DNA from 2 places in the Terrabacter sp. 2TAF16 genome. Region 1 is predicted to be linked to the other one. Evidence: predicted binding sites of a transcription regulator. Region 1 holds the regulator's gene; the other holds the start of a gene.
The links. Region 1 encodes LexA, which represses DNA repair genes until DNA is damaged. Its sites were predicted from a motif close to TCGAACANNTGTTCGA; they were not measured.
Positions count from the first base shown of each region.

Region 2: the regulator LexA is predicted to act here: its motif matches at 716-731, upstream of AB4Z14_RS04350 (HNH endonuclease signature motif containing protein).

Region 1 is NZ_JBFRFZ010000007.1:159,319-174,773, reverse strand. It holds gene AB4Z14_RS12810 (DUF1295 domain-containing protein) at 1-358, opposite strand, end outside; gene AB4Z14_RS12805 (class I SAM-dependent methyltransferase) at 364-1,689, opposite strand; gene AB4Z14_RS12800 (gamma-glutamyltransferase) at 2,152-3,675, opposite strand; gene AB4Z14_RS12795 (peroxidase-related enzyme) at 3,672-4,253, opposite strand; gene AB4Z14_RS12790 (LysR family transcriptional regulator) at 4,320-5,267, opposite strand; gene AB4Z14_RS12785 (Sir2 family NAD-dependent protein deacetylase) at 5,352-6,314, shown strand; gene AB4Z14_RS12780 (phosphotransferase) at 6,298-7,341, shown strand; gene AB4Z14_RS12775 (hypothetical protein) at 7,345-8,280, opposite strand; gene lexA (transcriptional repressor LexA) at 8,390-9,115, opposite strand; gene AB4Z14_RS12765 (LysM peptidoglycan-binding domain-containing protein) at 9,344-9,757, shown strand; gene AB4Z14_RS12760 (hypothetical protein) at 10,025-10,330, shown strand; gene AB4Z14_RS12755 (alpha/beta hydrolase) at 10,366-12,108, shown strand; gene AB4Z14_RS12750 (hypothetical protein) at 12,105-12,806, shown strand; gene AB4Z14_RS12745 (sensor histidine kinase) at 12,712-13,980, opposite strand; gene AB4Z14_RS12740 (ArsR/SmtB family transcription factor) at 14,092-14,505, shown strand; gene AB4Z14_RS12735 (hypothetical protein) at 14,493-14,636, shown strand; gene AB4Z14_RS12730 (Crp/Fnr family transcriptional regulator) at 14,898-15,326, shown strand.
Region 2 is NZ_JBFRFZ010000003.1:106,760-122,214, forward strand. It holds gene AB4Z14_RS04345 (DMT family transporter) at 1-644, shown strand, start outside; gene AB4Z14_RS04350 (HNH endonuclease signature motif containing protein) at 770-2,248, shown strand; gene AB4Z14_RS04355 (hypothetical protein) at 2,505-2,930, shown strand; gene AB4Z14_RS04360 (hypothetical protein) at 2,960-3,121, opposite strand; gene AB4Z14_RS04365 (GlxA family transcriptional regulator) at 3,213-4,175, shown strand; gene AB4Z14_RS04370 (lipase family protein) at 4,233-5,507, shown strand; gene AB4Z14_RS04375 (tryptophan-rich sensory protein) at 5,528-6,955, opposite strand; gene AB4Z14_RS04380 (CPBP family intramembrane glutamic endopeptidase) at 6,960-7,679, opposite strand; gene AB4Z14_RS04385 (cryptochrome/photolyase family protein) at 7,688-9,055, opposite strand; gene AB4Z14_RS04390 (class I SAM-dependent methyltransferase) at 9,055-10,332, opposite strand; gene AB4Z14_RS04395 (DUF1365 domain-containing protein) at 10,329-11,084, opposite strand; gene AB4Z14_RS04400 (NAD(P)/FAD-dependent oxidoreductase) at 11,081-12,364, opposite strand; gene AB4Z14_RS04405 (SRPBCC family protein) at 12,522-12,977, shown strand; gene AB4Z14_RS04410 (MerR family transcriptional regulator) at 12,981-13,943, shown strand; gene AB4Z14_RS04415 (cobalt-precorrin-6A reductase) at 13,946-14,695, shown strand; gene AB4Z14_RS04420 (SulP family inorganic anion transporter) at 14,725-15,455, shown strand, end outside.

The DNA of each region.
Region 1 (15,455 bases):
GCATCGCCTCGTAGCGCGGGTCCTCACCCTTGCCCCGTGACCGGCTGAAGATGTGCGCGGCCAGGCGAAGCCCCCACACGACCGTGAGCACCAGCGCCAGCCAGCGCCGCAGCGCGTCACCGTGGCCGCCGCTCGTCACGAACGCCGTGAGGGCGATGGCCGCGAACCCGAGCCCCCAGGTCACGTCGATGACGGCCTGCTTGCCGACGCGCAGCGCCACGGCGAACGTGATGCCGAGAACGACCACGACGGCGAGCGCCGTGAACAGCAGCGTGCGCCCGAAGGCGCCGCCGTCGAAGCCGGCGGCGTCGGCCGCCGGAGCCACGACGGGAGCGACGGACGTCCAGACTGACGTCACGGTGGTCACCAGGCCCGGACGGGCGGCATACCGCTGCGGCCGTCGGCCGTCGGCTTCACGGCGAGGATCTGGTCGACGCCCATGCGGCCCTCCTCGAAGGCGAGCGCGCCACCGACGAGGTAGAGACGCCAGACACGGCCGACCTCCTCGCCGACCATGGCCACGACCTGGTCCCAGTTGGCCTCGAACGTGTCGTACCAGGCGTTGACGGTCCACACGTAGTGCTCACGCAGGGCGTGCACGTCGCGGACCTCGAGACCGGCCTGCTCGATGAGGTCGACCGTCTCGCCGACCGGACGCATGTGCATGTCGGGCGCGATGAAGGCCTCGATGAAGGGACCGCCGCCGGGGCGCGTCGTGCGCGACATCTGCTGGATCAGCGCGCGACCGCCCGGCCGCAGCAGGCGGTGGATCTGCCCCGTGAACGCCGGGTAGTTCTTCTGCCCGACGTGCTCGCCCATCTCGATCGAGGAGATGGTGTCGAAGGGGCCGTCCGGCACCTCGCGGTAGTCCTGGAGCCGGATCTCGACGCGATCCTGCAGGCCGCGCTCGCGGATCCGCTCGTCGATGAAGGCCTTCTGCTCGCTCGAGATCGTCACGCCGACGACGTGGGCGCCGAACGTCTCGGCTGCGTGCAGCGAGAGGGAGCCCCAGCCGCAGCCGATGTCGAGGTGCCGGCTGCCGGGCGCGATGCCGAGCTTGCGGCACACGAGGTCGAGCTTGTCGCGCTGCGAGTCCTCGACGGTGTAGCCGGGCTCGGTGCTCGTCCAGTAGCCGCACGAGTAGGCCATGTGCGGGTCGAGGATGAGCGAGTAGAACTCGTTGGAGAGGTTGTAGTGGTGCTCGATGGCGCTGCGGTCGCGGGTCTGGGTGTGCAGGCGCCCGCGGAGCCGGGCCTGCGAGACGGGCGGCTCGGGCGGCAGCCCCACGACACCGAGGTCGAACGCCGTCCTGATGCCGTTCGTGGCGACGGAAGCCACGGTGCCGGCCGAGGGACGGCCGCCCGCGAGCGTACGGGCCGTCGACCACACGCGACGGAAGCCGTCGAGCAGGTCACCCTCGACGTCGAGCTCGCCCGTGACGTACGCCTGGGCGAGACCGAGCTCGCCGGGGTGGCGCACGAGCCGGCGCAGCGCCGCGGGATCGCGCAGGACGACGGTCGGGGCGTCGGCGGGTCCGGCGACGGTGCCGTCCCACGCCTTGAGGCGCACGGGCAGCTGGCCGCCGAAGAGGGGCTCGACGACGGCCGCCAGCCGGGCGGCGATGCCGTTCGGTCGGGAGGACGCCGCGGAGGGGGCGGGAGCGTCGGGGCGGTCGTCGGTCATGGTCATCGGGGTGGCCTCTCGTTGGGGGTCGACTCAAGATGATTCGGTGCCGGCCGCGCGTCGGATGGGGCGGCACGGCGCACCGTCATGGAGATACCCGGATCGCGTCCTCGCGTCCCGCGCCTGCCCCCAGGAGCCGTCGGGGACGCGCACGGACCATGCGCCCGTGGTGTCGACGGCGGCCGACCCGATGAGGGTGTCGGCAGCTCCGAGGCGCACGGTCTCGAGATCCGGCGGCAGGCCCGTCGCTTCCCGACGACGCGCCACTCGCGGGTCGAGGTGCGATAGGTCGCCTGCATGACGACGACACCCAGCGAGGCAGCCTGCGGAGCCAGCTGGTTCGTCGGCGTCGCTGCATGGCCGTGCCCCCCGAGTCTCCGTCGGCCCTCCGACCGTCCGGGTGCGACGAGGATCGCACGGCACGCCCACGTCCGCACCGAGTTTGGTGGCGATGGCGACCGCACCCGGTCAGGAGGAGACCCCCACCGACCCGTCCCGTCTCGCGTCCCCGGCGGCTACCAGCCCGTCCGGACCCAGCACCGCTGCGCCCACCCCACCGAAGTACATGTGCGGCCCTGGGAAGCGGTGCGACGGGAATCCGCTCGCCTCGATCGCGGCCGCGATGTCGTCCGACGGCTCGTGCTCGACGCGTGGGGACCCATCGTCCATGAACCGCACGTGCAAGCGCGGGGCGTCGATCGAGTGCTGGAGGTCGTCGCCGCGAAGGAGTCCGCGTCCGAGCACCTGCATGAGCGCCGTCGTGATCCGATCCGCCCCGGGTGAGCCGACGGCGAGCGCGGTGCCCGAGGAGCTGCGGCCGGTGGTCGGGGCCATGTTCGAGGCGAGCCGCGTGCCGGGGGACACGGCGTGGATGCCGAGCCGGTTGAGCTCCGGCTCGCCCAGGGCGTTGTTGAGCAGGATGCCGGTGCCGGGGATCACCATGCCGGCGCCGTATCCGCACGACATCGTGATGGCACACGCGTTCCCGTCCTCGTCCACGGCGGAGACGTGAGCAGTGGAGGCCGAGGTGGGAAGCCCCGCCAGCCCGTGTCGCTCCACCGCCTCGAGGAGGGCATGGCCGTCGGCGTCGAGGTCGAGGGACCTGTCGTGGACGGAGAGGCGGTAGGCGAGGACCCGGCGCTGGATCTCGATGACCTCGGCCCACGTCCAGTCCTCGTGCCGCGCCAGCTGGCCGAGCATGGCCGCGAGCATCGGGCCGCCCACGGAGGGCGGCGGGTTGAGGGCGATGTGCCAGGAGCCGACGGTCCGCATCGTGGGTGCACGCTCCACGGCCTCGTATGCCGTGAGGTCGGCCATCGTGATCAACCCACCGTTCGCGGCCATGTCCTCGACGAGAACGCGTCCGACGGCGCCGGTCGTGAAGAGCGAGGCCCCTTGTGCCGCAAGGAGGTCCAAGATGTCGGCGAGGTCGACGTTGAGGGAGGTCTCGCCCGGCTCGAGCGGTCCGCCGTCGGCTCCTGTCACGAGGGCGTGGGCCTCGGGGTCGTGGCCGAAGAGCGTGTCGCGGACGATGCCGAGGTAGAGGGCGGCGGCCGCGCCGACCCGGTACCCGTCGCGACAGGTCCGGGCCGACGGCTCCACGAGCCGCCGCCACGGCACCTTCCCGAAGCGGTCCCTGGCGGCTGAGAGTGCCTGCACGGCACCGGAGTTCGCGACCGCAGCGTGTCCCGCACCGATCGTCACCCCGCCGCCGTAGTCGGTGGGGACCTGCCGGACGCCGTGGCCGAAGGCCGACCGGTCCAGTCCCCGGCCGGGCATCTCGACGTTGCCGTCGATGACGACAGGGTCGTCGCCGGCGAGCCACACGTTGACGAAGGCGCCACCCATCAGACTGACGACCCCGGGCTCGGTGCTCATGGCCGCCAGGGACGCGGCGATGGCCGCATCGACGGCGTTACCGCCCTCGGCTGCCACCTCGAGCCCGGCCTGCAGGGCCGCCGGACCCGGAGCGGCGAGCGCCACCCGGCTCATGAGGTCGCTCTGCCGCTCGAGTGGTACTCCGAGTTCGGCACGAGCCCCAGCGCCGTCGACACCCGGTTGGTGAGGTTGAACATCCCGACGACCTGGACGAGCTCGACCACCTGGTGGTCGTCGAGTCCCACGGCTCGCAGCGGGACGAGGTCGGCCTCGGTGACCTCGGCGGGATGGAGAGTCAGCTTCTCGGCGTAGGAGGCCATCGCATACTCACGGCGGGCAAGCCCTGCCTGCCGCCAGTTCGAGGCGACGAGGTCGGCGGTCACGGGGTCTCCGGTGTGCTCCCGGAGGGCTGCGCCGTGGCTCACCTCGCAGTACGTGCACCGGTTGACGCTGCTGACGACGACGGCCAGCAGCTCGCGGTCGGCGTTGCTCAGGTGCCCCTCCTTGTTGACGAGGAGGTTGAAGTAGCCCCACCACGCGAGGAACTGTTCGCCGTTGACCGCCTGGGCGCGGAAGACGTTGGGCACGAAGCCGACGGTCTCCTGTGCCTTGTCCCAGAGGCGGCTCACGCCCTCCGGGACGTCGTCGCGCTCGGGCACGGCCAGGTACGAGATGCGCTCGCGGTCACCCATGAGGCCCACCGTATGCCGCGTGGGGGCCGAGCGCCCGTGGCGCGCCCTCGCGCGGCGAGCCACCCGTCAGGTCTTGGCGCCGACGAGCTCGGCGGTGGAGGCCTTCGGGTCGGCGCCGGCGGCCTCGCACAGTGCGTCGAGGGCAGCGGCGACGGCAGGCACGCGCTGCAGGTCGGGAGTCGTCACGGCGAGGATCTGGCGGCGCGACGCGGGGGAGAGCGGCAGGGTCGCGACCTCGTCGTGCTTGGCGGCGTTGAGGATGAGGTCGGGCACGAGGGCCACGCCCAGCCCGGCCGTGACGAGCCCGAGCTGGGCGACGTAGTCCTCGGTCTCGAACGCCACGTTGGGCCGGAAGCCGGCGGTGTCGGCGAGCGACAGGAGGTGGCCGCGACAGCGGGGGCAGCCGGCGATCCACTCCTCGCCCGAGAAGTCGGCGAGGGAGGCGGCCGCGTCGCCGGCGTGCGGGTGTGTGCCGGGGACGACGAGACGCACCTCGTCGTCCATGAGCCGGCGGGTCACGAGGAGCGAGAGGTCCTCCTCGAGCTCACCGAGGTCGCCACCCTCGTAGGCGAAGGCGACCGCGACGTCGCAGTCGCCGTTGCGCAGGGCCGCGAGCGACTCCGGCGGCTCGGCCTCGGTGAAGGTGACGGTGATGTCGGGGTGGCGGGCCTTGAGGATGGCGAGCGTCCGGGGCACCAGCGTGGCAGACGAGCTGGGGAAGGCCTGGAGGCGAACCCGTCCGGCGCGCAGGCCGGCGATCGCGGTGATCTCCTCCTCGGCCGCGTCGAGGGCGGCGAGGACGCCGACCGCGTGTCGGGCGAGTACCTGACCGGCCTCGGTGAGGCGGACCTGGCGGCCGTAGCGCTCGACGAGGACGGTCCCGGTGCGCTGCTCGAGCCGGCGGACCATCTGCGAGATGGCCGGTTGCGTGAAGCCCAGCGCGTTGGCAGCGCTCGTGAAGCTTCCCTCGTCGGCAATGGCCTTCATGACCCGCAGGCCGGCAGCATCGATCATGTCCTCATCATAACCGATGATTATGGAATCCTGCTGTAGCCGATCGGTCGAGAATGGTGCCGGAGCGGCACGTAGGCTTGCCGGGTGCAGCAGCCGAACGGCATACCCCCGCAGTCGACGGCCGCCGCGGTCACCCCGGCGACGACCCGGCTCTCCACCTCGCGCACCCTGCCGCTCCAGACGCACGACCTCGGCACCTTCGACGACCTCGTCGACCTCGTCAGTGGCGGCGGCGTCGTCGTGCTCTCCGGTGCGGGGCTCTCGACCGAGTCGGGCATCCCCGACTACCGCGGGCCCGACGGGACCCGTCGGGTCGAGCCGATGACGTACGGCGAGTTCGCGGGGTCGAGCGAGGCCCGTCGGCGTTACTGGGCCCGCAGCTACATCGGCTGGCAGCGCTTCAATGCCGCCGCCCCCAACGAGGGGCACCGCGTCGTCACCGACCTGCAACGTGCGGGCTACGTCGGGCCGATCATCACCCAGAACGTCGACGGCCTGCACCAGGCTGCGGGGGCTACGGACGTCATCGAGCTGCACGGGTCCCTCGACCGTGCTGTCTGTCTCACGTGCGGCGAGTACACCTCGCGAATCGGTCTGCACGAGAGGATGACCGAGGCCAACCCCGGCTTCATGGACCGCTTCGAGGAGGCGGCGCACGTGGTGGGCTCGCAGTGGGGTGAGCAGGTGCGGCCCGACGGTGACATCGTGCTCGCCGACGCGCTCGTCGAGTCCTTCCACGCCCCGCGCTGCCTCGTCTGCGGCCACGACACCGTCAAGCCCGACGTCGTCTTCTTCGGTGAGTCGGTGCCCAAGGCGCTCGTGGAGCAGTGCTTCTCGCTCGTCGAGGGTGCCGGCGCCGTCCTCGTGCTCGGGTCGTCGCTGTCGGTCATGAGCGGCTACCGCTTCGTCCGTCGCGCGCACCAGCGCGACGTGCCCGTCGCGATCGTCACGCGGTCGGCGACGCGCGGCGACGCCGAGGCGACGCTGCGCCTCCACGCGCCTCTCGGCCCGACGCTGACGGAGCTGCGCGATGCCCTCGGGCACTGAACTGCCTTGGTATGCCGCCCTCCCGGAGTCCGGGGACGGCCCGTCCGTCCGCTGGACGTCCGGCGCGTTCGAGGCCGAGCTGCGCGAGTGGGTCGGTGGAGTCCTGGGCGGTCTCGGCATCGACCTCGTGTCGCTCGACGCGGTGCACCAACGCCCCTGGTCGACGGTGTGGCGCGGTGTCACATCCGACGGCGCCACCTACTGGGCCAAGCAGAACTGCGCGCACCAGTCGTTCGAAGCGGCCCTGCTCGTCGTGCTCGACCGCCTGTCGCCGCACCGGGTCGTCCCGGTCGTCGCGGCCGACGTCGAGCGCGGCCTGCACCTCGTGCCCGACCAAGGACCGGTCTTCGCCCTGACGGTCGCTGACGACGACGTCGACGCCTGGTGCCGGGTCGCCGCCGAGGCGATGCACCTCCAGCGCGAGCTCGTCGGCCACGAGGCGGACCTCCTCGGCGCGGGCATCACGGCCCTGCCTCCGGCCGAGTCGGCGGCCTACGTCGAGGCGAGGGTCGCGTCCCTGACGGCCCTGGCCCCGGACGACCCGCGCCGCATGGCCGACGACGTCGCGCACCGGTTGCGTGCGCTGCTGCCGGCGGTCACGGCGTGGGCCGACGACGTGGGGAGTCTCGGCCTGCGGGAGAGCCTCGTGCACAACGACCTCCACGCCAGCAACGTCTTCGCGACGGCGCACGGGATGCGCTTCTTCGACTTCGGTGACGCCGTGCTCGCCCACCCGCTGTCCGCGCTCTTCGTCCCGCTCAACGTGCTGCTCCACCGCTTCGGCGCCACCCCGGACGACCCTCGGCTGAGGCGGGTGGCGGACGCCGCGCTCGAGGTCTGGGGCGACGTCGTCCCGGTCGCTGCACTGCGCTCGGCCCTGCCGTCCGCGCTGCGGCTCGGGCGGCTCGGGCGCGCCGAGTCGTGGCTCCGGGTCACCGCGACCCTGACGCCGGAGGAGGCGGTCGAGCACGGCGACGCCGGCACGTGGTGGCTCGGTGCTCTCGGTGACGAACCGCCGCTGTCCTGAAGGCTATTCGGCCACGGACCGAGCCGAACGCGCCTCGGCGCCATCGGCCTCGCGCAGGTCCCACAGCTCCTTGGTCTGCACGCCCCAGTAGGCGGCGAAGAGCACGATGATGATGACCTCGGCGATGAGGATCAGGTGGTCGAAGCCGCGCACCGTCAGGGCCGTCAGCACCGTCGCCCCCAGGGCGAAGGCCAGGGCGACCGCGATCGCGATGTAGATGCGCTTGTAGAGCGTTCCGCTCGCGCCGGTGCCACCGGTGGTGCCTTGGTGGCGCTCCTCGGCGCGCAGGGCGCTGAAGACCATGACGGCGATCACCCCGGCCACCATGGTGCCCGCGGCGATGCCGTGGCTCAGCGCGATGAACCGGTCGCGCAGCACGAGGAAGAGGGTGAGCTCCGCGAGCAGCACCAGACCGCAGACGGCCGAGACGACCATCGAGCGCACCGTAGGCCGGTCGGACGGGTCGCGCGTCATCGCGCCGCGCTTGAGCCAGGCGGCCACGAGGGCCGCGAGGACGGCGACGACGACGAGAGACCAGATGTTGTTGCGCACGGCCGCGGCGATCTCGGCCGGGGTCTGGGTGTACGCGTTCGGCCCGCACCGCCCGTCCGGCACCGTCGGGACCATGGCGACGACGAAGGCCATGAAGCCCGAGAAGTTGAGCAGCACGTCCTCCTCGGGCGAGTGCCCCTTGTAGGCGATGAGGCTGGCCCCGAGCGCGCACAGCGAGCCGACGAAGACGGTCCGCGCCGGCGTGTAGTAGTACGCGCTGATCGAGCCGAGCCAGCACGAGTGGTCGGTCTCCCACCACCACTGGTAGCCCACCGAGAGGAGCAGCATGAGGAGCAGGGCGATCATTGCGCCGCGCAGGTAGCGGTAGGTGAAGACGACGTCGCGGGTGCGGCCGGGTGCCATGGCGGTCTCCTTCGCAGGACTCACGAGTCAGAGTCTCGCGCCGTCGCGTCCGATACGCCTCCCGGACGCGACGATGCCGCCGGCGCGAGGGGCGCCGACGGCATCCGTCGTCGGGTGGGGGAGCGGCGCGTCGTCAGAGCCGGCGCAGGACCGCCGTGACCTTGCCGAGGATCGTCGCGTGGTCGCCGTCGATGGGCGAGAAGTCAGGGTTGTGCGGCATGAGCCACACGTGCCCGTCGGTGCGCTTGAACGTCTTGACCGTCGCCTCGTTGTCGAGCATCGCGGCCACGACGTCGCCGTTCTCGGCGTGCTGCTGCTGGCGCACGACGACCCAGTCGCCGTCGCAGATGGCGGCCTCGACCATCGAGTCGCCGGTGACCTTGAGCAGGAAGAGATCGCCCTCGCCCACGAGCTGCTTGGGCAGCGGGAAGACGTCCTCGACGACCTCCTCGGCCGTGATCGGCACGCCGGCGGCGATCTGGCCGAGCACCGGGACATAGGAGGCCTCGGGGCGCGCGTCGCCCGAGTCGGTCTCGGTGTCGTAGTGGTCGCCCCGTGGACGTGGCACGGTCGGGTCGCCTCCGCGGTAGCCGAGCTCCTCGGCCTTCGCGTCGGGAGAGACGACCTCGAGGGCCCGCGGCCGGTTCGGGTCGCGTCGCAGGTAGCCCTTGGCGACGAGGGCGTTGAGCTGGTGGGAGACGCTCGAAGGGCTGGCGAGGCCGACGGCGTCGCCGATCTCGCGCATGCTCGGCGGGTAGCCGCGCCGGTCGACGGAGTTGCGGATGACCTCGAGCACCCGCCGCTGGCGGACGGTGAGACCGTCGCCGGTCTCGCGATCGGGAAGCTCGGTCACGCCCATGGTGTCCCCTTCGTCGGCTCGTCAGTCCGCGTCGTGACGCTGGGTGTGGGGCCAGTGTCAGTGGTGGCTGGTGAGGTCTGTGGTGTGAGGAAAGACTACGCAGTTCGAACACAGTTGCCAAACACCTGTTCGATGCGTGTCTCGACTTCATCGAACATACGTGCTACAACTCGTACAGACGTTCTATCGAACACGTGTTCGCCAGATCAGGAGCAAGGGGAGGTCACCATGAGCGCCATCGTCCTCGAGGCCGTTCGTCAGCCGCACACCGAGGAGCCCGCGCGGTCGCAGCCGACCGGTCGGCCCCGTCTCGTCCTCGTCCCCACCGGGCCGGAGGCCGCTCGTGCGGCGCGTGCCGCGAGGCCGCCGATGCGCCTGACGCGTTTCGGTCGCCTCGTCGTGACGCTCCTCGTCGCGGGCGTCGTCTCCCTCCTCGGCGTCGGACTCGCCGGTCAGCTCGCGTCGGCCACGGGCGAGCCGCGCACGATCACGGTCCGGTCCGGCCAGACCCTGTCGGGCATCGCCGCCCGCGAGCTGCCTGAGCTCACCACGGCCGAGGGTGTCGTCGAGTTGCAGATCGCCAACGCGCTCAGCACCAGCTCGGTCCACGCCGGCCAGCAGCTCGTCGTCCCGGGTCGCTGACCCGGGGCCTCCTGGGCCGGCCGAGGACGTATGCCGTGTGTCCGGCTGCGCCCGTCCCGGCCCTTCCGATCCGCCGCGTTGGCTCCACCTTCAGCGGCTGGCGGTAGCGGCGCTTCGACCCCGCCGTTCCTGCCCCGGACGCCGCATCCCTGACCGGGGTGCGGCGTCCTGCTGTGCCCGCAGCTGCCGTTCCCGACCCCTGTGGATGACGGGCTCGAGTCCTCGGGCGCCTTGCCTAGCGTGGCTGTCCTCGGAAGGGAGCAGGGGATGCGCTACGACGTGGACACCGACGCGCTGCGCGAGGACGCCGCCTCGGTCGGCGAGGTGCTGGCGCGGGTGCGGCGGCTGAGGATCGCCGACGAGCTGCGGCCACTCGGTGGGGCGATCCCCGGTGGTCGTGTCGCCGGCGGCCTCGGCCAGGTCGCTGCGGCGTGGGAGGCGCGGCTGGCCGGGACCCGCTGGGAGCTGCGCGAGCTGGGCCGCTGCCTCGCCACGGCCGCCGACACCTATGACGCCGTCGAGCACGCGTCTCGGCAGGCCCTGCGGTCGTCGTCATCCGGCGGCACCCGATGAGACCTGGTGTGGCGGGTGCCGGTGCTCCGCTGACCATGACCGTCGCCGATGTCCGGGCCTGCCGGCCGCAGTCCCTGCTCGAGGTGGGCCGGCGCCTCGAGGAGCACCGCCTCCGGGTCCTCGGACTCGCGGAGCTCGTGCTGTGGCGTCGCGCCGCCGCGCCGCGCTGGTCGGGCGCGGCCTCCTCGGCGGCCGCCGACCGCTACGGCCTCGTCGTCGCCGGCCTCGGACGGCTCGCGGGGAGCATCGCGGTGACCGGTCACGCGGTCGGGCACGCCGCGGCACGTCTGCAGTCGGCGCTCGAGCTCGTCGGTCGCGCCGACCGTCGAGCCGCCGACGAGGGCGCCTGGGTCGACGGCGAGGGTCGGCTCTTCCTTCCCGTCCGCGCGTCGCTCGGTGACCCTGCAGGCGAGGCGCACCGGGCACGGCTCGACGAGCTGTTGAGGGTCGAGGTGCACGCCTGTCTGGCGCGGGCCCGACAGGCCGCGAGCCAGACCGACGACGAGCTGTGGAGAGGGCTGCTGACCGCTGCCCGTGGCGCGACGGCGTCTCCGGGGACTGCCGGGCAGCTGGACCCGCAGCTGCCACCTCCGCCGGCGGGGCCCTCGACGAGTGCCGGGGTCGGCGGTCAGGTGTTCGCCTCCGCCGCCTGGTGGCGGTCCCTGACCGACGAGGAGCGACGCCGCGCCATCCGTGAGCGTCCGGACTGGGTGGGTCCTCGCGACGGGGTGCCGGCCGCCGCTCGCCACGAGGCCAACCTCGTCCTGCTCGGCCGAGCGGAGCAGGCTGCCTGGACCCGCGAGCAGGAGGCGCAGCGGGCGGCGTCTGCGAGCAATGCCGCCGAGCGCACCCGTTCGGCCGAGCACGTGGCGGCCCTGCAGGCGGTGCGCGACGTGCTCGGGCGTCGCGACGGTGGACCCCGACGTCTGCTCCTCGTCGACGCGAACGGACCCGACGTCAAGGCGGTCGTCGCGATCGGCGACGTCGACCGGGCCGAGCACGTCGTCACGTTCGTCGGCGGCCTGTCGACCATGGTCGGGGCCGATCTCCGGCGCTACGACGACACCTTCGTGCGGATGCGTTCGGAGGCCAAGGCGGTGGCGCGTGGTGAGGACGTCGCACTCGTGACGTGGATGGGCTACGACGCGCCGCAGGTCCACGAGATCGTCACGTCGGTCGACCGGAACGTCCTCAACGGCAAGCTCGCCCGCGACAACGCCGGCGCGCTGGCCGACTTCGTGACCGGTGTCGAGGCCTCCCGTCACCGTCCGGCTCACCAGACGGTCTGGGCCCACTCCTACGGCGGCACTCTCGCCGGCCAGGCCTCGCTCCGCACGAGTGCGATCGACGATGTCGCCGTCTTCGGTGCGCCCGGCCTGCCGTTCTCGGACGTGGCGCACACCGCCCTCAAACCCGGCTCCCTCAACGTCCTCGGCGCGGTCGGGGACGACGTGTTCGCCTACGGCTGGATGGTGCACGGCACGGCGCCGGCGGACGTCGTGGGCGCGAGCCGGCTCTCGACCTTCGCGCTCAAGCAGACCGGGACCGGCTGCAACCACTGGCTCCACCCGCGATCGGACTTCGTCGACGTCCGTCGCACCTCCGCCGGTCACTCCGACTACCTCCGGGCCGGCACCGACAGTGCGCGCAACCTCGTCGCAGTGGCGGCCGGTCGTCCCGACCTGCGGGTCTTCCAGGGCGTCGACGAGAGGGCGTGCACGACGACCGGACCGAGCCTTGGGACCGACCCCCTGCGCTGGCCGAGGCTCGTCCCGTGACCTCGTTCGACGACGGCCCGACCCGTCCGTTCGACGGTCTGGTCGGGTCCGCCCGACGCGACCGCCTCGTCGCGTGGGCGTGTGGGTGGCTCGCGGTGCTCCAGGCGCTGCCCTACGTCGCGGTCGGCTGGATCACCGACGGCGGGACGGCTGCCGGCGACGGTGCCCTGGACGCGTTGTCACCCAGCGCGCTGCTGGGCGTCGTCGCCTTCGGCGTCGTCCTGGCGGTGGCGCTGTCCCGGCCCGGGATGCAACCACTCGTCGACGCAGGCGTGGAGGTCGACGACACGGGCGGTCCCCTCCTTCCGACGCGCCCGACAGGCCCGACGCGCCTGACGTGCCCGACGTGGACGACCGGGTCCGTCGTACCGCGGTTGCGGTGGGCCGCCTTCGCGGCTCTGGCCGAGGCGGCGACCGTCGCCGGAGCGGCCCTGCTCGTGAGCGCCGAGAGCTCAGGAGCCTTCTCCGTCGGGGACGCTCTCGACGACGGTTCCGCCCTCGGGGCCTACGTCGCCACGGTCGTGCAGGTGCTGCTCATGGATGTCAGGGCACCGACAGCGTTCGTCGTCGCGCTCGTCGTCCTCGCACGGGCGCGACGTCCGGTCAGTCGCGGCGGGGACCGTCGTGCTCGTCCTGACGGGGGAGCTCGGCCGGCAGCTCGAACCACACGTCCGTCCCCGGACCGTCCACCGAGCTGATCCCGATCGACCCACCGTGGGCCTCGATGATGCGCTTGACCGTGGCCAGGCCGATGCCGCTGCCGTCGACGGACGTCTCGACGCGGTTGAAGAGGCCGAAGACCCGCTCACGGTCGGCGGCCGAGATGCCGATCCCGTTGTCGCGCACCGAGAGACGCCACGAGCCGTCGATCCGCACCGCCGAGATCTCGACGACGGGCGCGACGCCGGGGCGGGCGTACTTCACCGCGTTGGACACGAGGTTGAGCAGCACCGAGTAGAGCTGCTGCCCGTCTGCGGGCAGGGTCGGCAGCGCCCCTGTCGTTACGGTCGCCGACCGGGCGGTGAGCGTCGGGTCGAGGTCCTCGAGCACCGAGGAGAGCACGTCGTCGAGGTCGGTGTCGCTGCGGTGCAGCTCGGCTCCGACGCGGGCGTGGGCGAGGATCTGCTCGATCATCCCGGCCATCCGCGTGGCGGAGCGAAAGGCCGTGGCGACGAGGCGTTCGGACCACTCGTCCTCGGCGACCGCGGGCTGCTGACCGAGCATCTCGGTGCTCGCCATGATCGCGGTGAGCGGCGTGCGCAGGTCGTGGCTCACCTGTCCGGCGAAGACCGACAGGGCCTCGTTCGACCGGTGGAGCTCGTCCCTCGTCTCGGTGAGGGCCGCGAGCGAGTCCTCCAGCTCGCGGGTGCGCAGGCGCAGCTCGAGGACGTCGACGACGCGCTCGGCGATGGCGACGAGGGCCTCCTCCTGTGCTTCGTCGAGCGCGCGTGGCTGGGAGTCGAAGACGCACAGGCGACCGATGATGACGCCGTCCGGCGTGGTCAGTGGCGCTGACGCATAGAAACGGACGGTCCCGAGGATGCCCGTCACGAAAGGGTTCTCGCGGAACCGGGCGTCGAGGCTGGCATCGGGCACGACGACGCGGTCGGTGTGCTCGAGCACTGCTGCGCACATCGAGTCGTCGCGGGCACAGATGGCGGCGGCGAAGCCGGTGGTGGCGATCTGCTGCTGGTGGGTCGCGGTGATGAGGTTGATCGCAGCCCGGGGGACGGCGCACACCTGCGCCGCGATGTCGACGAGGGCCTGCAGCTCGCGCTCGGGAGCGTTGCCGAGCACGTCATAGCCCGCCAGCGCGTCCTCGCGTCGCTGGGCCGGGTCGAGGACGTCCGCTGATGATGTCCGGTTTGTCACGATAGGAAGACTCTGTCATGACGGCGTGCGGGGCAAGCACCCGGGCCTGACGCGTCACGTCCCGCCTCCACCGACACGCTCGGCAGCGAGACGGGGAACGCCCTGCTCGACGTGCTCACCGCCTTCCACCATCCGACCCGCCGCTGGCTGTGCGAGCTGCTGGCCGTCGAGGGCCCCGCCACCGCCGGTCAGCTGGCACGGCGCACCGGCCTGGCGGTCGGATCGGTGAGCCACCACCTCGGCACGCTGCACCGTTACGGCTTCGTCGAGCCGGCGCCCGAGCTGGCCCGGGAGAGCTGGTGGCGCAGTCGTCCCGGACAGCTCTCGTGGGACACGACCGACAACGGCGAGGGGACCGTCGCGCGGCGGATCGCCTCGACGGCCGAGGCCGAGAACTTCGGCACCACGTGCGCGCGGTCCAGCCGTGGCTCGCGGAGGGCGAGTCGGCACCGGCCGAGGTGCGGCACGCGTCGGTGGCGACCGAGACCCGGGCAACCGCCACTGTCGACCAGATGGGCGAGCTGAGCCGTCGGCTCACTGCGCTCGTCGTCGAGAGCGACGAGTGCCGCGCCGACGTGGAGGTCCACCCTGACGCCGAGCGTCTGCCGGTCCGGGTCTCGGCGCGCGTCTTCCCGAGCGGACCGGTGAAGCCGTGAGGGCCGGCCCCGGGCCGGCGAGGGTCGGGGCGTCCCCACCCGCCACCGACCCGTCCCTGATCGGTGAGGCACCGCCGATGTCGGTGCTCTGCCTGTGGTTCGCGACCCAGCCCGCATCGCGCGGCTGCGCTGAGCGACGGGCGCGTGCACGGCCCCCGGAACGTCCCTCCTCGTCTTCGTCGAATGCCTACCCGCGCGCTCCGAGGAGGGCTACCGTCGAAGGGCCGGCCCGCGAGTGGGCCACGAGGTGGGAGGCACTTCATGAGCCTGAAGGACTCGCTCTGCGCTGTCGAGCTCTTCTGCGAGCTGCCCGACGAACTCGTCGAAGAGGTGATCGCGCGCGGATCCACGGTGAAGGTGGGCCCCGGCGTCCCCGTCGTCAAGCAGGGCGACCGCGGCGCCGGCATGGTGATGCTGCTCGAGGGGACGGCCGACGTCGACGTCGACGGCCGAGGAGTCGGCTCGCTGTCGAAGGGTGACTACTTCGGTGAGATGTCGCTCATCGACGGGTCGGGGCGCACGGCCACGGTCACGAGTGGCCCCGAGGGACTCAGTGCCTTCCGGCTCTCGCCCGCCGCGTTCACCGACCTCATCGACCAGCACCCGCACACCGCCGTCCTGCTGCTGAAGGGGCTCGTCACCCGCGTGCGCCAGCTCGAGGTGCAGCTCGGCGAGGCCGCGGCCCGATGACCGGCGGCGCCACCCGACCCCGCGCACCGGGCCGGCTCTGACGGCCCGGGTGCCCGGAGGGGCCCGATCGTCGCGGTCGCGGCCGGGCGGCATACCCTCGTGGACCCGTAGATGGGGGAGTGGGTGGCG
Region 2 (15,455 bases), on a different contig from region 1:
TCGCCCTCAACGAGGCCGAGCGGCGCATCGACGCCGGCACCTCCGCGCTCATCGTGCAGATCGGGCCGATCATCGTCGCGCTCCTCGCCACGGTCTTCCTCGGTGAGAAGATGACGCGTTGGCTGCTCATCGGCATGGCCGTCGGCTTCGCCGGTGTCGTCGTCATCGCGCGCGGCTTCTCCTCAGGCGACTCCGGCGACATGGTGGGCGTGTGGCTCGCCGTCCTGGCTGCGGTGACGTATGCCGTGGGCGTCCTCGCGCAGAAGCCGCTACTCGGGCGGTTGCCGGGTCCCGAGGTCACGTGGCTCGCCTGCATCATCGGCGCCGTCGTGTGCCTGCCGTGGAGCGGCGAGCTCGTCACCGTGGTGCGTGACAGCGAGCCCAGCACCTTGTGGTGGATCGCCTACCTCGGCATCTTCCCGACCGCCATCGCCTTCTCGACGTGGGCCTACGTGCTGGCGCGCAGCGATGCCGGCACGCTGACCCTGACGACGTTCCTCGTGCCGTTCATCGCGACACTCATCGCCTGGGCGCTGCTCTTCGAGGTGCCGCCGCCCCTGACCTTCGTCGGCGGGGCGTTGTGCATCGCCGGTGTCCTGCTGACGCGGCGCAAGCCACGAGTGGATCCGACCGCGGAGGAGTGAGCGCGCTCCGATCCCTTTGCGACGCAACGGGATCGGATGGACTCACAGTGTGGACAGACCTTCACAGTCTATCGAACGTGTGTTCCAATAGAGGGGTCGGCGACCCGGGTGGGAGGAGTGAGTTCGTGCCATTCCTCGACACCGGGCGTCCGGCGCCCGACGCGACTGACGGTGGCAGCAGCCTCGATCCCCGCGTGGTCTGGCTGCTCGGTCAGGCGAAGGCCCGCGCCGATCGCGCGCAGGAGCGCAGCGCGTCCCTCACGTTGGATGACGAGGCCGAGGAGGTGCTCTCGCAGATCGAGCGCCTCGAGGTCCAGAAGGCTCGCCTCGAGGGTCGTCTCGTCGACGCGTATGCCGCGCTGCACTCCGTCGAGGAGCAGCAGCTCGCCCGGTGGACGACGAGCTCGCCCGTCCCGATCACGGCCGACCAGGTCGCCGCGCAGGAGATCGCCTGGGCGACCGGGGTGGGCGCGACCGAGGTCGCCCGCCGGCTCGAGCTCGCGACAGCACCCCGGCGTCATCGGGTGCTGCGTGAGCGGCTGCGGACCGGTGCTGTCAGTCTCCAGCGAGCCCTGCGCGTCGTCGTCGAGACGCGGGCGCTGGGCGACGACGTCCTCCCCGACCTCGAGGCCACGGTGCTCGCGCCGGCTCCGGACGGCGCGGTCGCCTCTCAGCGCCTCTTCGCCACGCGGTTGCAGCGGTGCGTCCGCTCGGCCGACTCCCGGGCTGCCGAGGAGCGCCGCCGGTCCTCTCGTCTGCGCCGCACGGCGTACGGCCGCCTCGTCGAGGACGGGATGGGGACGTTCACCGTCGTCGCGCCGGCCGAGCGGATCGTCGGTGTGCTCGACCGGGTCGATGCCCTGGCTCGGGTCGCCCGCGCGGGTGGCGACGACCGCAGCCTCGACCAGCTGCGCAGCGACCTGCTCTGCGACCTCGCCCTCTTCGGCGTCGTCCCGTCCGGCACTGGAGGACCTGTCGGTGCCGGTGGCGGTCTCGGTGGTGGTCTCGAGGAAGAGCTCTCGTGTACGGGCCTGCTGTCCGACGCGGCGCCCGCGGCCGTCCGCATCGTCGTCCCGTTCGAGGTCGCCGTCGGGATGTCCGACGCCGCCTGCGAGCTGCCCGGCCACGGCTGGGTCACCGCCGCCCACGCCCGCCAGATCATGACCGCACCGGGCTCGGTGTGGCAGCGCCTTGCCGTCGACGTCGACACCGGCCGCGCCCTCGAGCTCTCCACCGACTGCTACCGCCCGACCGCCGCGATGGTCGAGCACGTGCGGGCCGTCGACGGCGTCTGCCGGGCCCCCGGGTGCCAGGTGCCGGCCGACCGGTGCGACCTCGACCACGTCGTCCCGTGGCCGGCCGGCTCCACCCACGTCTCCAACTCCGAGTCCCTGAGCCGGGGCTGCCACAACGGCAAGACCGCCGGAGTCTGGCAGGTCGAGCGGGTCGACGACGACGGCATCTCCTGGTCCTCGCTCGCCGGTCGCGACTACATCACCTATCCCAAGGACTGGCGAGAAGCCCTCCGCGACCCGGGCTCGGGTCCACCGCCTCGATGCCTTTCAGCTGGAGCCGAGACTGCCGACGATCCGCCACCCTTCTGACCGCTGGGCTCGGCTGTGCGGGCACGGCGTGCAGTGAGGCTGGTCCGGGCTCAGTCGCCGGTGACGGTCGTGAGGCAAGAAGGGATGGCCGACAGCGTCGAGCAGGACCCGCAGGCGGGCGGGGCCGGCTGGCGCGCGGCTTCGACAGCGCCAATGGCGGCGGGTGGGCCTAGCGTGGCCGGATGACGCTCCCGGCGGACAGTCATGTGCACAGCGAGTGGTCGTGGGACGCCGCGCACGGATCCATGGACCGCACGTGCGCGCGGGCGCTCGAGCTGGGACTGCCGCGGACATCGTCCGCAGCTACCTGCGCGACGTCGCAGCCATGGTCGCGGCCGACGACGCCTTCGAGGTCCTCGCCCACATCGACGACCCCATCCGTTCTTGGGACGAGGCCGCGGACGGCCCCTTCGACCCGGCGGAGTTCGAGGTCGAATTCCACCAGGCCCTCGAGGCCGTCGCGGAGGCCGGCAAGGTGCTCGAGATCAACACGGTCCTGCCGCTGCACCCGACGGTCGTCCGCTGGTGGCACGACGTCGGCGGTGGCGCGGTGAGCTTCGGCAGTGACGCGCACGAGCCCGTGTCGCTCGCCCGTCGGTTCCGCGACGCCCGGCACCTCGCCGAGGCCTGTGGCTTCCGACCGGCTCGCGATCCGCACGACCTGTGGCCGCGCATCGACTGACGGCCGCCAGCCGGCGCGGGCCAGGTGTGTCAGCGGGTGACGGGCACGTCGTGCAGGACGCGCTCGATGTCGCGGTCGACCTCGGCGTCGGCGCCGAAGGGAGCGCGCGGCAGTGAGAACGTCCGACGGTGGTGCGGCTCGAGGGCCGCGACGATGGCGATGATCATGACGAAGAAGAAGATGATGTCCATGGCAGAAAGTCTGCGCTCATCATGATCCCGCCACGAGTGGCAGAACTGTCGATGATCGACAAGATCCTGCCAACCGTGCCATGCTGGCCGGATGCTGCGCACCATCGCCGTCATCGCCCAGGAGCCCGTGGCCATGTTCGAGCTCGGCGTCCTCTGTGAGGTCTTCGGCATCGACCGCACCGACGACGGTGTCCCGCCCTTCGACTTCCGCGTCTGCTCGGCACGCCCGGGCGAGGTGCTCCGCACGACGAGCGGCCTCAGCATCGTCGCGCCCTTCCCTCTCGAAGCCGCCCGCGGTGCCGACCTCGTCGCCATCCCCGGCGGAGCCGTCGACGGTCCCTACGACCCGGACGTCCTCGACATCCTCCGCCACACCGCAGCGAACGGCGGTCGCGTCCTCTCCGTCTGCTCGGGCGCCTTCCAGCTCGCCGCCGCCGGCCTGCTCGACGGCCGTGAGTGCACGACCCACTGGAGGTATGCCGCCCGGCTGGCCGACGAGCACCCCCGCGCCTGCGTTGACCTCGACGTCCTCTACGTCGAGGACGGCCCGGTCCTGACGAGCGCCGGCACGGCTGCCGGCATCGACGCGTGCCTGCACATCGTGCGCACCGAGCTCGGCTCGGAGGTGGCGACCCGCATCGCGCGCCGCATGGTCGTCCCGCCGCACCGTTCCGGTGGGCAGCGCCAGTTCGTCGAGACGCCCGTCCCGTCCGAGCCGTGCGAGGGCCTCCAGGACGTCATGGAGTGGGTTGCCGAGCGCCTCGACGAGGAGCACTCGATCCCGTCGCTCGCCAGGCGGGCGGCCATGTCGGAACGCACCTTCGCCCGCCGCTTCACCGCCGAGGTCGGCACGACCCCGCACAAGTGGCTGACGAGCCAGCGGGTGCTCCGGGCCCGTCACCTGCTCGAGTCGACCGACCTCGACATCGAGCGGATCGCCCGCGAGAGCGGCTTCGCGACGGCCGCCGTGCTGCGGCACCACTTCCAGCGCGAGATCGGCATCCCGCCGGTCGCGTACCGCCGCGCCTTCACGAAGCAGCCCGCCTCGGCCTGACCCTCCGCCGCAGCTTCAGCGCGACAGGCTTGGTTACCGTCAGTAAGTTGCTGGCCAGTGGACGCCACCGACGTCGTCCTGCCGCCTGAGGAGAACGCCGCCATGCCTCGTTCGACCCAACGCCCGTCCCGCACCCGTCGCGTCGTCGGCGTCGTCGTGCTCGCGATCGCCGCGGCGGTCATGTCGCCGGTCACGACAGCCCGGGCCTCTGGCTTCTACGACCCTCCCGCGCCCGTCACCGGAGCACCCGGCACGGTGCTCGAGGCCGAGCCGATGACCTTCTATCTCGACCCGGTCAAGGCCGTCCCGTCGACCGCGCGCGCCACTCGGGTCAGGTATGCCAGCCGCGACCGCAGCGGCGCCCCGATCGCCGTGACGGGCACCGTCCTCGTGCCGCCGGTCCCGTGGTTCGGTCCGGGCCAGCGCCCCCTCATCAGCTACGCCGCGGGCACCCAGGGGATGGGTGACCAGTGCGCCCCGAGCCGTCAGCTCGCCGCCGGCTCGGAGTACGAAGGCGCCTTCATCTCCGGCCTGCTGACCCGCGGCTATGCGGTCGCCATGACCGACTACCAGGGCCTCGGCACACCCGGCACCCACACGTACATGGTCCGCGAGGCCCAGGCGCACGCCGTCCTCGACATGGTGCGCGCCGCCCAGCGCCTCCCCGGCACCGGGCTGCCGAGCGGCGGCCCGGTCATGCTGGCCGGTTACAGCCAGGGCGGCGGTGCGAGTGCCGCAGCCGTGGAGCTCGCGCCCACGTATGCCCCAGAGCTGAGGCTCGAGGGTGCGGTCGCCGGCGCCGTCCCCGCCGAGCTCGGTGCCGTCGCCGACCACCTCGACGGCAGCCTCTACTCGGCCTTCGCGCTCTACGCCGTCGCCGGCCAGTCCGCCGCCTACGGCCTCGACCTCGACGGCTTCCTCAACGCCCGAGGCACCTCCGTCATCGCCGCGGTCAAGGGCGAGTGCGTCGGCGAGTCGATCGCCCTGCACGCCTTCACCCGCTCGAGTGACCTGACGAAGGACGGCCGCACGCTGACCGAGCTCGCCGCGGCAGAGCCCTTCCGATCGATCATCGCCGAGCAGCGCATCGGCCGGCTGAAGCCCGCCGTCCCGGTGCTCGTGACGCACTCCGTCCTCGACGACGTCATCCCGTATGCCGTCGGGCGCGGTCTCGCGCACGACTGGTGCACCCGCGGCGCCAACGTGGCCTTCTCTCCCAACATCACGCCGACGCACGTCGGCGGGGCGGTGCCGTCGTTCGCCAAGCAGTACGCCTTCCTCGAGGCCCGCGTCGCCGGGCTCCCCCAGGTCTCCGACTGCTGGTGGCTCTGAGCCGGTCCGACCGGCCGGGCTCAGCGGTTGCGGCGCGCGATCGCCGTCGAGAGGGCGGTCGCGAAGCCGCACCACACGGCATACGGCGACAGGGCGATCCCGGCCCCCTTGCTGACGGTGCCGGCGCGGCGGGCGAGGTCCGCCGCGCTTGCCGTGAGCAGCGCCGCCTCCGCGGCCGCCACCCACGGCTTGCGTACGCGCCAGAAGAGCACGCTCCAGGCCGTGTTGAGGGCGAGGTTGGTCCCGAAGGCCTTGAGGTAGGCGTTGCGACCCTCGGTGTCACCGGCCTTGTCGTACGCGTTGAGCGCCGTCGCGGACGTGGCCGCGATGTCGGCGTAGAGCGCGGTCCACACCAGGGGGAAGGCGAGCGTCGGGGGCTGCCAGTCCGGCAGGTCGAGCGATCGGTACCAGCGTGACTCCGGTTGCGTCGCAAGCGAACCCGCAACGGCGCTCGCCACCGTCGCGGCGCTCGTCAGGGCGAGGTTGCGCATCGCCGTGTCGGGCTTGGCCGTGTGCATCGCCGACCGGACGGCCGTGTCGAAGTCGATGAAGCCCCCGGGCACGTCGACGTGCTCCCTGATGTCGTCCTCCTTGGCGACGACCTCGTGGACGAGGCTGCCGACGAGCGGCTTGGCCAGGCCCGCCGAGATCGGGGTGACGAGCCCGACCCAGTGGCTCGCCAGGCGCGGCGTCAGCACCGGCACGGTCACGACGACCGGGCGGCGCCGGTCCGTCGCGTCGGAGAAGCGGGCGATCATCTCGCGGTAGGTCAGCACCTCGGGACCCCCGATGTCGAAGGTGCGGTTGACCTCGGGGGCCAGGCTGCCGGCGCCCACGAGGAGCGTCACGACGTCGTCGATGGCGATCGGCTGGATCTTGTTGTCGAGCCACTTCGGCGCGACCATCGCCGGCAGGCGGGTCGTGAGGTAGCGCAGCATGTCGAAGGACGCCGACCCGTCACCGAGCACGACGGCGGCCTGGAGCACCGCGGTCGGCACGCCCGAGTCGAGCAGGATGCGGCCGACCTCGACGCGCGAGGCGAGGTGTGGCGAGAGCACCTCGTCATCGGGGTGCAGGCCGCCGAGGTAGACGATGCGCGAGACCCCGGCCTCCTTCGCCGCCTCCGAGAAGATCGTCGCCGCCTCACGGTCGCGCTCCTGGAAGTCGGGCTGGTCGTCCATCGAGTGCACGAGGTACCACGCGGCGTCGACGTCCTCGAGCGCGCGGCGCATGTCGTCGGCCGACGCGACGTCACCCTCGGCGACCTCGACCCGGTCGACCCACGGCTTGTCGTCCATCGAGGCGCGGCGGCGGGTCAGCACCCGGACCGACCAGCCCTCGTCGAGCAGCCGCGGCACGACCTGCCCGCCGACGTATCCGGAGGCGCCCGTGACTAGGGCGCGGCGCGGAGTGGTGTCGGTCGTGGTGGAGTTCGGGGCAGGGTTCATGCGGTCACCTGGTCAGCTCGAGGGCGGGTGGGAGGAGCAGGAGCATCCCGGTCGACCACACGACGTGCGTGATGATCGGCCCGAGGAAGCCGCCGGTGACGCGGCGCTGCAGGGCGGTCACGAGACCGATGACGGCAGCCGCCAGGACGAGCAGCGGGATGCCGCTGCCGACGGTGGTCAGGGCGTAGAGCAGGGTCGTCAGGGTCACCTGGTGGCGCGGGAGGGCGGCGTAGAGGGCGCCGCGGAAGTAGAGCTCCTCGACGACGCCGTTGACGAAGGTGATGGCGAGCACCGCCGTGAAGGCCCCGAACCGAGCGTGGTCGAGCAGCTGGTCGACCGGCTCGCGCAGCACGGGGATGCGGGCGACGACGAGCGCACCGACGAGGAAGAGGACGAGGAGCAGCACGCCGAGCACGAGGGACTGCACGATCGGCCGGGCCTTCTCGCCGCGACGCGTGTGCCCCATGCCCGCGTGCAGGGGGCCCGACAGCAGCGCGCCGACGAGCCACACCGCCGCCAGGGCGAGCGTCGCGACGTAGAAGAGCGGGTCGCCCGGGGTGATCCGCAGCGCCCAGGCCAGCACCGCGGTGCCCACGACGAAGGTGAGCGCGACGACGACCTGACGGCGCCGGAAGACGTCGTCGGGGTCGCGGTGGTCGCGGTCCACCTTCTCGATGAGCGCGGCGTTGACGAACGCACGCAGCTCGGTCACGGGGCCCCGCATCTCGTCTCCTAGCCTCGGGCGCGCTCGTAGCGGGCCAGGGTCTCCTTGCGCTCCTCATCATGGTCGACGACGCGCTGGGGATACTCGTGGTCGTACCCGTTGTCGTGCTTCCACGGCTCGTGAGCCGCGCCACCCGGTAGGTGGGCGAGCTCCGGGACCCAGCGCCGGACGTACGCCCCGTCGGGGTCGAACTTCTTTCCCTGCGTCACCGGGTTGAAGACGCGGAAGTACGGCGACGCGTCGGTGCCCGTGCCGGCGACCCACTGCCACCCGTGGTTGTTGGAGGCGATGTCGCCGTCGACGAGGTGGTCGAGGAAGTGCTGTGCCCCGACCGGCCACCAGACGTGGAGGTCCTTGGTGAGGAAGCTCGCCGTGATCATCCTGACGCGGTTGTGCATCCAGCCCTCCGCGAGCAGCTGGCGCATGCCGGCGTCGACGACGGGGTAGCCGGTGCGCCCCTCGCGCCACACGTCGACGAGCCGGTCGGTCTCGGCGCCCGAGTCGTAGGGCAGCTTCGCGAGCTCGGGCCGCAGGTCGTGCCACGCCGAGTCCGGGCGGTGCCACAGCACGTCGGCGTAGAACTCGCGCCAGATCAGCTCGGTGACGTAGGTGCTCGCGGCCTGCGACCGCCCCGCCGAGTGCGCCGCGATGTCGGCGAGCATCGTGCGGGGGTGGATCTCGCCGTACTTGAGCGGCGCCGACAGCCGGCTCGTCGTGTCGAGGTCGGGACGGTCGCGTTCCCTGTCGTATGCCGTGAGCCCGTCGTGGAGGAAGCTCTCCCACCGCTTGAGCGCGGCGGCCTCGCCGGCCTCGAGCCGGGACAGGTCGGGCACCTCGGGCAGCGGGTCGCTGTGGACGTCCTCGCGCAGCCACGGGATGCGCTTGGGGCGAGCTGCCGGAGCCGGCCGCCCGTGCTGGTGCCATGCCTTGGAGAAGGGTGTGAAGACCTTGTACGGCGAGCCCGCCTGGTTGACGATGCGACCCGGCCCGACGGCATACGGCGTCCCTGTGGCCACGAGCTCGCGCCCGTCCTCGGCGAGGGCCTTCTCGACGGCGTCGTCGCGTCGGCGGCCGTAGGGCGTCGTCTCCCCCGACACGTGGACCTGTGTCGCCCCGACCTGCTTGGCGAGTCGGGTGATGACGTCGACGGGGTCACCGCGCCGGACGACGAGCGCCCCCCGGGTGTCCTTCGACAGCGACGCGAGGGAGGCGAGCAGTCGCCGGGTGCGGGGCGTGTCGGTCTCCAGCAGCCGTGGGTCGAGGACGAAGACCGGCAGCACGTGCGCGGCCGCGTCGACCGCCGCGAGCAGCGCCGGGTGGTCGTTCAGCCGCAGGTCGCGGCGGAACCACAGGATCGACGTCGTCGACGGAGCCATCACGAGGCCGCGGCCGCGGCGCCCTCCCGCTCGAAGCGCACCTGGGCCACGTCGAGGTAGCCGGTCGCGAATCCCGCCTCGCAGTAGGCGAGGTAGAACTCCCACTTGCGGCGGAAGGTCTCGTCGAAGCCGAGGGCGTGCACCTCGGGCCAGCGGGCGAGGAAGGTCTCGCGCCAGCGCCGCAGGGTCTCGGCGTAGTCGGTGCCGAACGCCTCGACGGCCGACATGCGCAGCGTCGTCGCGGCGTCGGTCGTCTCGCTCATCGCCTGGAGGCTCGGGATGAGCCCGCCGGGGAAGATGTGCTTCTGGATCCAGCCGTAGGAGTGCTTCGTCGCCATGAGCCGCTCGTGCGACATGAGGATCGCCTGGACGGCCGCGATGCCGCCCGGGGCGAGGCGCTCGTCGATGGTGCGGAAGTAGGTCTCCCAGTACTCCTCGCCGACGGCCTCGATCATCTCGACGCTGACGACGGCGTCGTAGACACCCTCGACCTCGCGGTAGTCCTGGATGCGGATGTCGACGGTGTCGGTGAACCCGGCATCGGCCACGCGCTGACGGGCGAGCGCCGCCTGCTCCTTGGAGAGGGTGACGCTCGTGACCGTGGCGCCGCGCCGCGCCGCCTCGAGGGCGAGCGTGCCCCAGCCGGTGCCGATCTCGAGCACACGGCTGTCCTGGCCGACCTTGGCCATGTCGAGGATCGCGTGGACCTTGCGCAGCTGGGCCTCCTCGAAGGACTGCGTGCGCAGCGGCTCGTCCTCGTCGAAGATCGCCGAGCTGTAGCTCATCGTCTCGTCGAGGAAGGTCGCGAAGAGGTCGTTGGACAGGTCGTAGTGCGCCTCGATGTTGCGGCGCGAGCCGAGCAGCGAGTTGTTCTGGATGCTCGGGATGCGGCGGTCGACGAAGCCGCGCAGCCGCAGCCACCCCTCGGGGACGGCCGTCGTCATGCGCTCGGCGAAGGGCATGAGCAGCTCGGCGAGGTCGGTGCCCTCGGCGGCCTTCCAGTCCCCGGCCATGTAGGCCTCGCCGATCCCGATCTTGGGGTGGTGCGCGAGCCGCTCGAAGACGGCGGTCGGACGCACGATCTCGAGCCCCGGCCGGTCGGTCCGACGCGTGCCGCCACCGAGGAGCAGGCCGTCCGGCATGACGACGTCGACCGGCACGCGCTTGGCGACCTGGGCGAGGATGCTGCGGGCCAGGCGGGCGCGCACGCACAGGACGCGCAGGGTGGGGCGGCGCAGGCACAGCGGCTGGGCCATGGTCGGGGACTGGGCGGTCATCGGACGGCCTCCTTGGGGTGTCGGGGGCGGGGCATGACGGGCAGACGGCGCAACCACAGACGGATGCCGTGTACCCGGATGAGGGTCGTCACTCTCTGTGTGATGAGGCCGTGACGTCGGACGAGGCGGAGCAGCGCACGGGTCGTGGCCGGCTCCGGGGTGCCGCGGGTGACGGCGGTCATGATCCGCTCGCCGTCGCGGTCGAGGGCCACCGTCACGCTGACGGCGCCGGGCTCGAGGACGAGGCGGACGGCATACTCCCCGCGGGTGTCGTTGAAGGGGGAGACGTAGAAGGCCTTGCCGACGGTCGCCGTGCCGTCGTCGTGGACGTCGAGGAGGTAGGCGTGGCGCTCGCCGTACGTGTTGTGCACCTCGAAGACGACGGCGAGGAGCGAGCCGTCGGGCCGCAGGCACCAGAAGACCGACAGGGGGTCGAAGGTGTGGCCGAGCACCCGCGCGTTGGCGAGCATGAGGACACGGTCCTCGTCGGCCAGCGACACACCGCGCGCCGCGAGGAAGCGCTCGATGTCGCCGCGGATGCCGCCGCCGAGCCGACCCTCGTCGAGGTGGTCGCGCACGTCGAAGCGCGCGAGCAGCCTTGCAGGCCAAGGGAGTCGGGGTAGATGGTCGACGTCGACGAGCCACTGGTAGTGGCCGTAGGTGAAGCTGTGGTGCAGCGGGGTGCGGCGCGAGTGGGCCACGGTGCCGTCGACGAGCGCGGGCACCTCGGGCGGTGTCAGGACGGCCGTCACCAGCGCACCCCGAAGGACTCTGCGGCTTCCACGCCGGAGCGGCACCCGTCCTCGTGGAAGCCCCAGCCGAGGTGTGCGCCGGCGAAGGCCAGGCGGTCGCCGCCGCCCTCGCGCAGGCGCGACGCGGCCTCGACGGCCTCACGCGTGAAGATCGGGTGGTCGTAGGACATCCGCGCCGTCACGAGCGACTCGTCGATGCTGCCTTCCGGGTTGAGCGTCACGACGTGGTCGTCGGCGTCGGTGATGCCGTGGAGGCGGTTCATCCAGTAGCTGACGGTGACGTCGGGGGCCGGGGCGTCACATGCGTGCATGCGGTAGTTCCAGGAGGCCTTGGCCTGGCGCGGCTTCGGCAGGACCGATGAGTCGCGGTGCAGCCAGGTCTCGTTGCGGGAGTAGCGGATCGCCGAGAGGTCACGCTTCTCGTCGGGCATCGCGTCAGCGAGCAGGTCGAGGGCCTGGTCTGCGTGCGTGGCGATGACGGCGCGGTCGAACGTCGCCGTCCGACCGTCGCCCACGAGCACGTCCACGCCGTCGTCGTGCCTCGTCACGGCGGTCACCGGGCTCTCCTTGCGCACGTCGGGCAGGCGCTCGACGAGCCGGTCGACGTAGGTCGCCGACCCGCCGGTGACGGTGCGCCACGTGGGCGACCCCGTCACCGTCAGCATCCCGTGGTGGTCGAGGAACCGGAAGAGATGACGCGCCGGGTAGGACGACGCGTCGAGGTCGCCGCACGACCAGACGCAGGCCACGAGCGGGATCGCGAAGTGGCGCACGAAGTAGTCGGAGAAGCCCTCGACGGCGAGGAACTCGCCCCACGTCGGGTCCTGCGAGTCGTCGGCGAGCAGGGCGCGCGCTGCCGCGTGGAAGCGCGGGACGTCGCGGAGCATCCGGATGAAGCGAGGGTCGGCGAGGCGGCGCTTCTGGGCGAACATCCCCCTGGGACCGCGCCCACCGGCATACGACAGGCCGCACCCCTCGCACGTGATGCTCATGCTCATCTCGGTCGGCTGGGTCGGCACGTCGAGCTCGCTGAAGAGGCGGAGCAGGTGCGGGTAGGTCTTCTCGTTGTGCACGATGAAGCCGCTGTCGATGCGCAGGCTGCCATCGCGCCCGGGGACGTCGTGGGTGTGCGCGTGCCCGCCGAGGCGGGTGTCGCTCTCGTAGAGGGTCACGTCGTGCGTCGCGCTGAGCACGTGGGCGGCGGTCAGGCCGGACACGCCCGCGCCGATGACGGCTGCGGTCGGTCTGGTCGACGGGGTGGGTCGGTTCGGTCGAGTCACCGAGGCCTCCTGGCTGATGTGGTCCCGTGTGGTTCGGCGCGGAGCCCCGACCGGATGGTTCCGACGGTTCGAGTGACGGAGGTCGCGTCGTGCGTTGTCCATCCTTCGTCCACACCGTAGAGTGGCTGTACAAGGTCTGTCAAAGGTTGGAGAACGCATGGAGATCGAGCGCAGCGTCACGGTGGCACACCCGGTCGGCCGTGTGTTCGCGTACCTCAGCGACTTCACGAACACCACGGAATGGGACCCAGGGACCGTCCGCACCGAGCGGGTGTCGGGCGACGGGGGCCTCGGCACGCGCTACCACAACGTGTCGAAGTTCCTCGGCCGTGAGACCGAGCTCGACTACATGGTCATCGAGCACGTCCCCGACGAACGGTTCGCGCTGCGGGGCGAGAACGCGACGGTCGTCGCCAAGGACACGATGACCTTCGTGCGCACCGTGACCGGCTCGGGAGCAGCCGCGGGCGAGGGCACGACGGTGACCTACCGGGCGGACTTCGAGTTCAAGGGCATCGCCAAGCTCGCCGCACCGCTGCTCGCGCCGGCCTTCAAGAAGCTGGGCGACGAGGCCGAGCAGGGCATGCGAGACGCGTTGAGCAGGCTGGGGTAGCGGATGTACACCATCAAGCGTGCCGCGGAGCTGACCGGGATCAGCGTCGCCACCCTGCGCGCCTGGGAGCGCCGCTACGGCGTCGTCAGCCCGCAGCGCTCCGACGGCGGCTACCGCCTCTACGGCCCCGAGGACGTCCGCGCCCTCGCGATCATGAACTCCCTCGTCAACGAGGGCTGGTCGGCCCGTGAGGCCGCCGCCGAGACGACCCGGCGGCTCTCGAGCCGCGACCCCGCTGGTCGCGAGGCACCCTTCGGTCGCGCCGACCGCGCCGACCGCGCCGACCGAGAGGGCCGCGGCGGCCGCGGCGGCCGCGTCGCACCGCTGCGCCCCGGCGGGCGCTACCAGTCCGAGGACGCCGAGGCGTTCATCCGCGCGGCCGAGCGGCTCGACTCCGCGTCCGCGACGGCAGTGCTCGATGCGCGCTTCGCGCTCGGCACCTTCGAGCACGTCGTCGACGACTGGCTCATGCCGACCCTCCAGCTCGTCGGTGAGGAGTGGGCGCACGGCCGGCTCACCGTCGCCGGTGAGCACCTCGTCTCGTATGCCGTCCAGCGCCGTCTCGCAGCCGCCTACGAGGCCGCGTCGGTCCGGGTCGACGGCCCGACCCTCCTCATCGGTCTGCCACCCGGTTCCCGTCACGAGCTCGGCCTGCTCGCCTTTGCCGTGGCCGCGCGTCGGGCCGGCTTCGCGACGGTCTACGTCGGCGCCGACCTGCCCGTCGAGGACTGGCTGCGCGCGATCGAGGCTCGAGGGGCGACCGGCATGGTCATGGCCGTGCCGCGCAACATCGACATCGCCTCGGCGCAGGAGATCGTCGACACCGTGGCCCGCGTCCACCCGGAGGTCGTCATCGGGCTCGGCGGCAGCCAGCAGAACGAGATCAGCGGACCCTGCGTGCACCTCGGCCACTCGATCACCGTCGCGGTGGGCGAGATGACGCGCCGCCTGCGCATCCCCGCCTGACGGTGCGCGTCCTCGTCCTCGGGGGCACGGGGGAGGCTCGGGACCTCGCCGGTCGCCTCGTCGAGCGCGGCGACGCCGTCGTGTCGAGCCTCGCGGGTCGGGTCAGCGCGCCGGCCCTGCCGGTCGGCGAGGTGCGCGCCGGCGGCTTCGGCGGTGTCGACGGCCTCGCCGACCACCTCGTGGCGCACGGCTACGACGTCGTCGTGGACGCGACCCACCCCTTCGCCGCGCAGATCACGGGCAACGCCGTCGCCGCCTGTGGCCGGGTCGGCGTGCCGCTCGTCCGACTCCAGCGGCCGGGGTGGTCGCGCCACCCGCTCGCCGGGGCGTTCACCTGGGTCGACGACGTCGAGGCCGCGCGGGTCGCGGCCGAGGCCCTCGGGGTCCGGCCGTTCCTCACGACCGGGCGCCAGCAGCTCGAGACCTTCGCCGCGTGGGACGACCGCTACGTCCTGGCGCGTGTCGTCGACCCGCCCGACTGGGATGTGCCCTCCTCCTGGGAGGTGCTGAGGGCGCGCGGGCCCTACCCCTACGCCGCCGAGCGCGAGCTCCTCGAGAGCCGGGGCGTCGACGTGCTCCTGACCAAGGACTCCGGCGGCGCCCTGACGGAGGCCAAGCTCGGTGCCGCCCACGACCTCGGCGTGCCCGTCGTCGTCGTGCGACGACCGCCGGTGCCCGACGGCGTGGACGTCGTCGAGTCGGTGGGGGAGGCCCTCGGCGCGATCGGCGCGATGGGCGCGAAACCGGCCTGACGGCATACGACCTCGCGTACGTTCGAGAGGTGACGGCGGACCTGCAGCAGCGGGCGCGGTGGGAGCGGCTGCTCCCGGGTGTGGCGGTGCTGCGCCGCTACGACAAGGTGTGGTTGCGCGGCGACGTGCTCGGTGGCATCACGGTCGCCGCCTACCTCGTGCCCCAGGTGCTCGCCTACGCCGAGGTGGCCGGACTGCCCGCGGTCAGCGGGCTGTGGGCCGTCGGGCCGGGACTGCTCGTCTACGCGGTGCTCGGGTCGTCGCGACAGCTGTCCGTCGGGCCCGAGTCGACGACCGCGCTCATGACGGCTGCCGGCGTGGGTGCGCTCGTGACGGCCGGCGGGGGCATCGCGATGCGCCAGGAGATGGCTGCGCTCCTCGCGATCGCCGTCGGGCTCATCTGCCTCGTCGGCTTCGTGACGCGGCTCGGCTTCCTCTCCGACCTGCTGTCGAAGCCGGTGCTCGTCGGCTACATGGCCGGCATCGCGGCACTCATGATCGTCAGCCAGATCGGCAAGGTGACCGGGCTCCACGTCGACGGCGACTCCTTCCTCCAGGAGGTGAGGTATGCCGTCACGCACCTCGGCGACGTCCACGTGCCGACGGTGCTGCTGTCGCTGGGCGTGCTCGTCGTGCTCTTCGCCTTCCAGCGCTTCGCGCCGCTCTGGCCGGGGCCGCTCATCGCGATGCTCGGGGCGACGGTGGTCGTCGCCGTCCTCGACCTCGCCGACCGTTTCGGCATCACGCTCGTCGGCCCCGT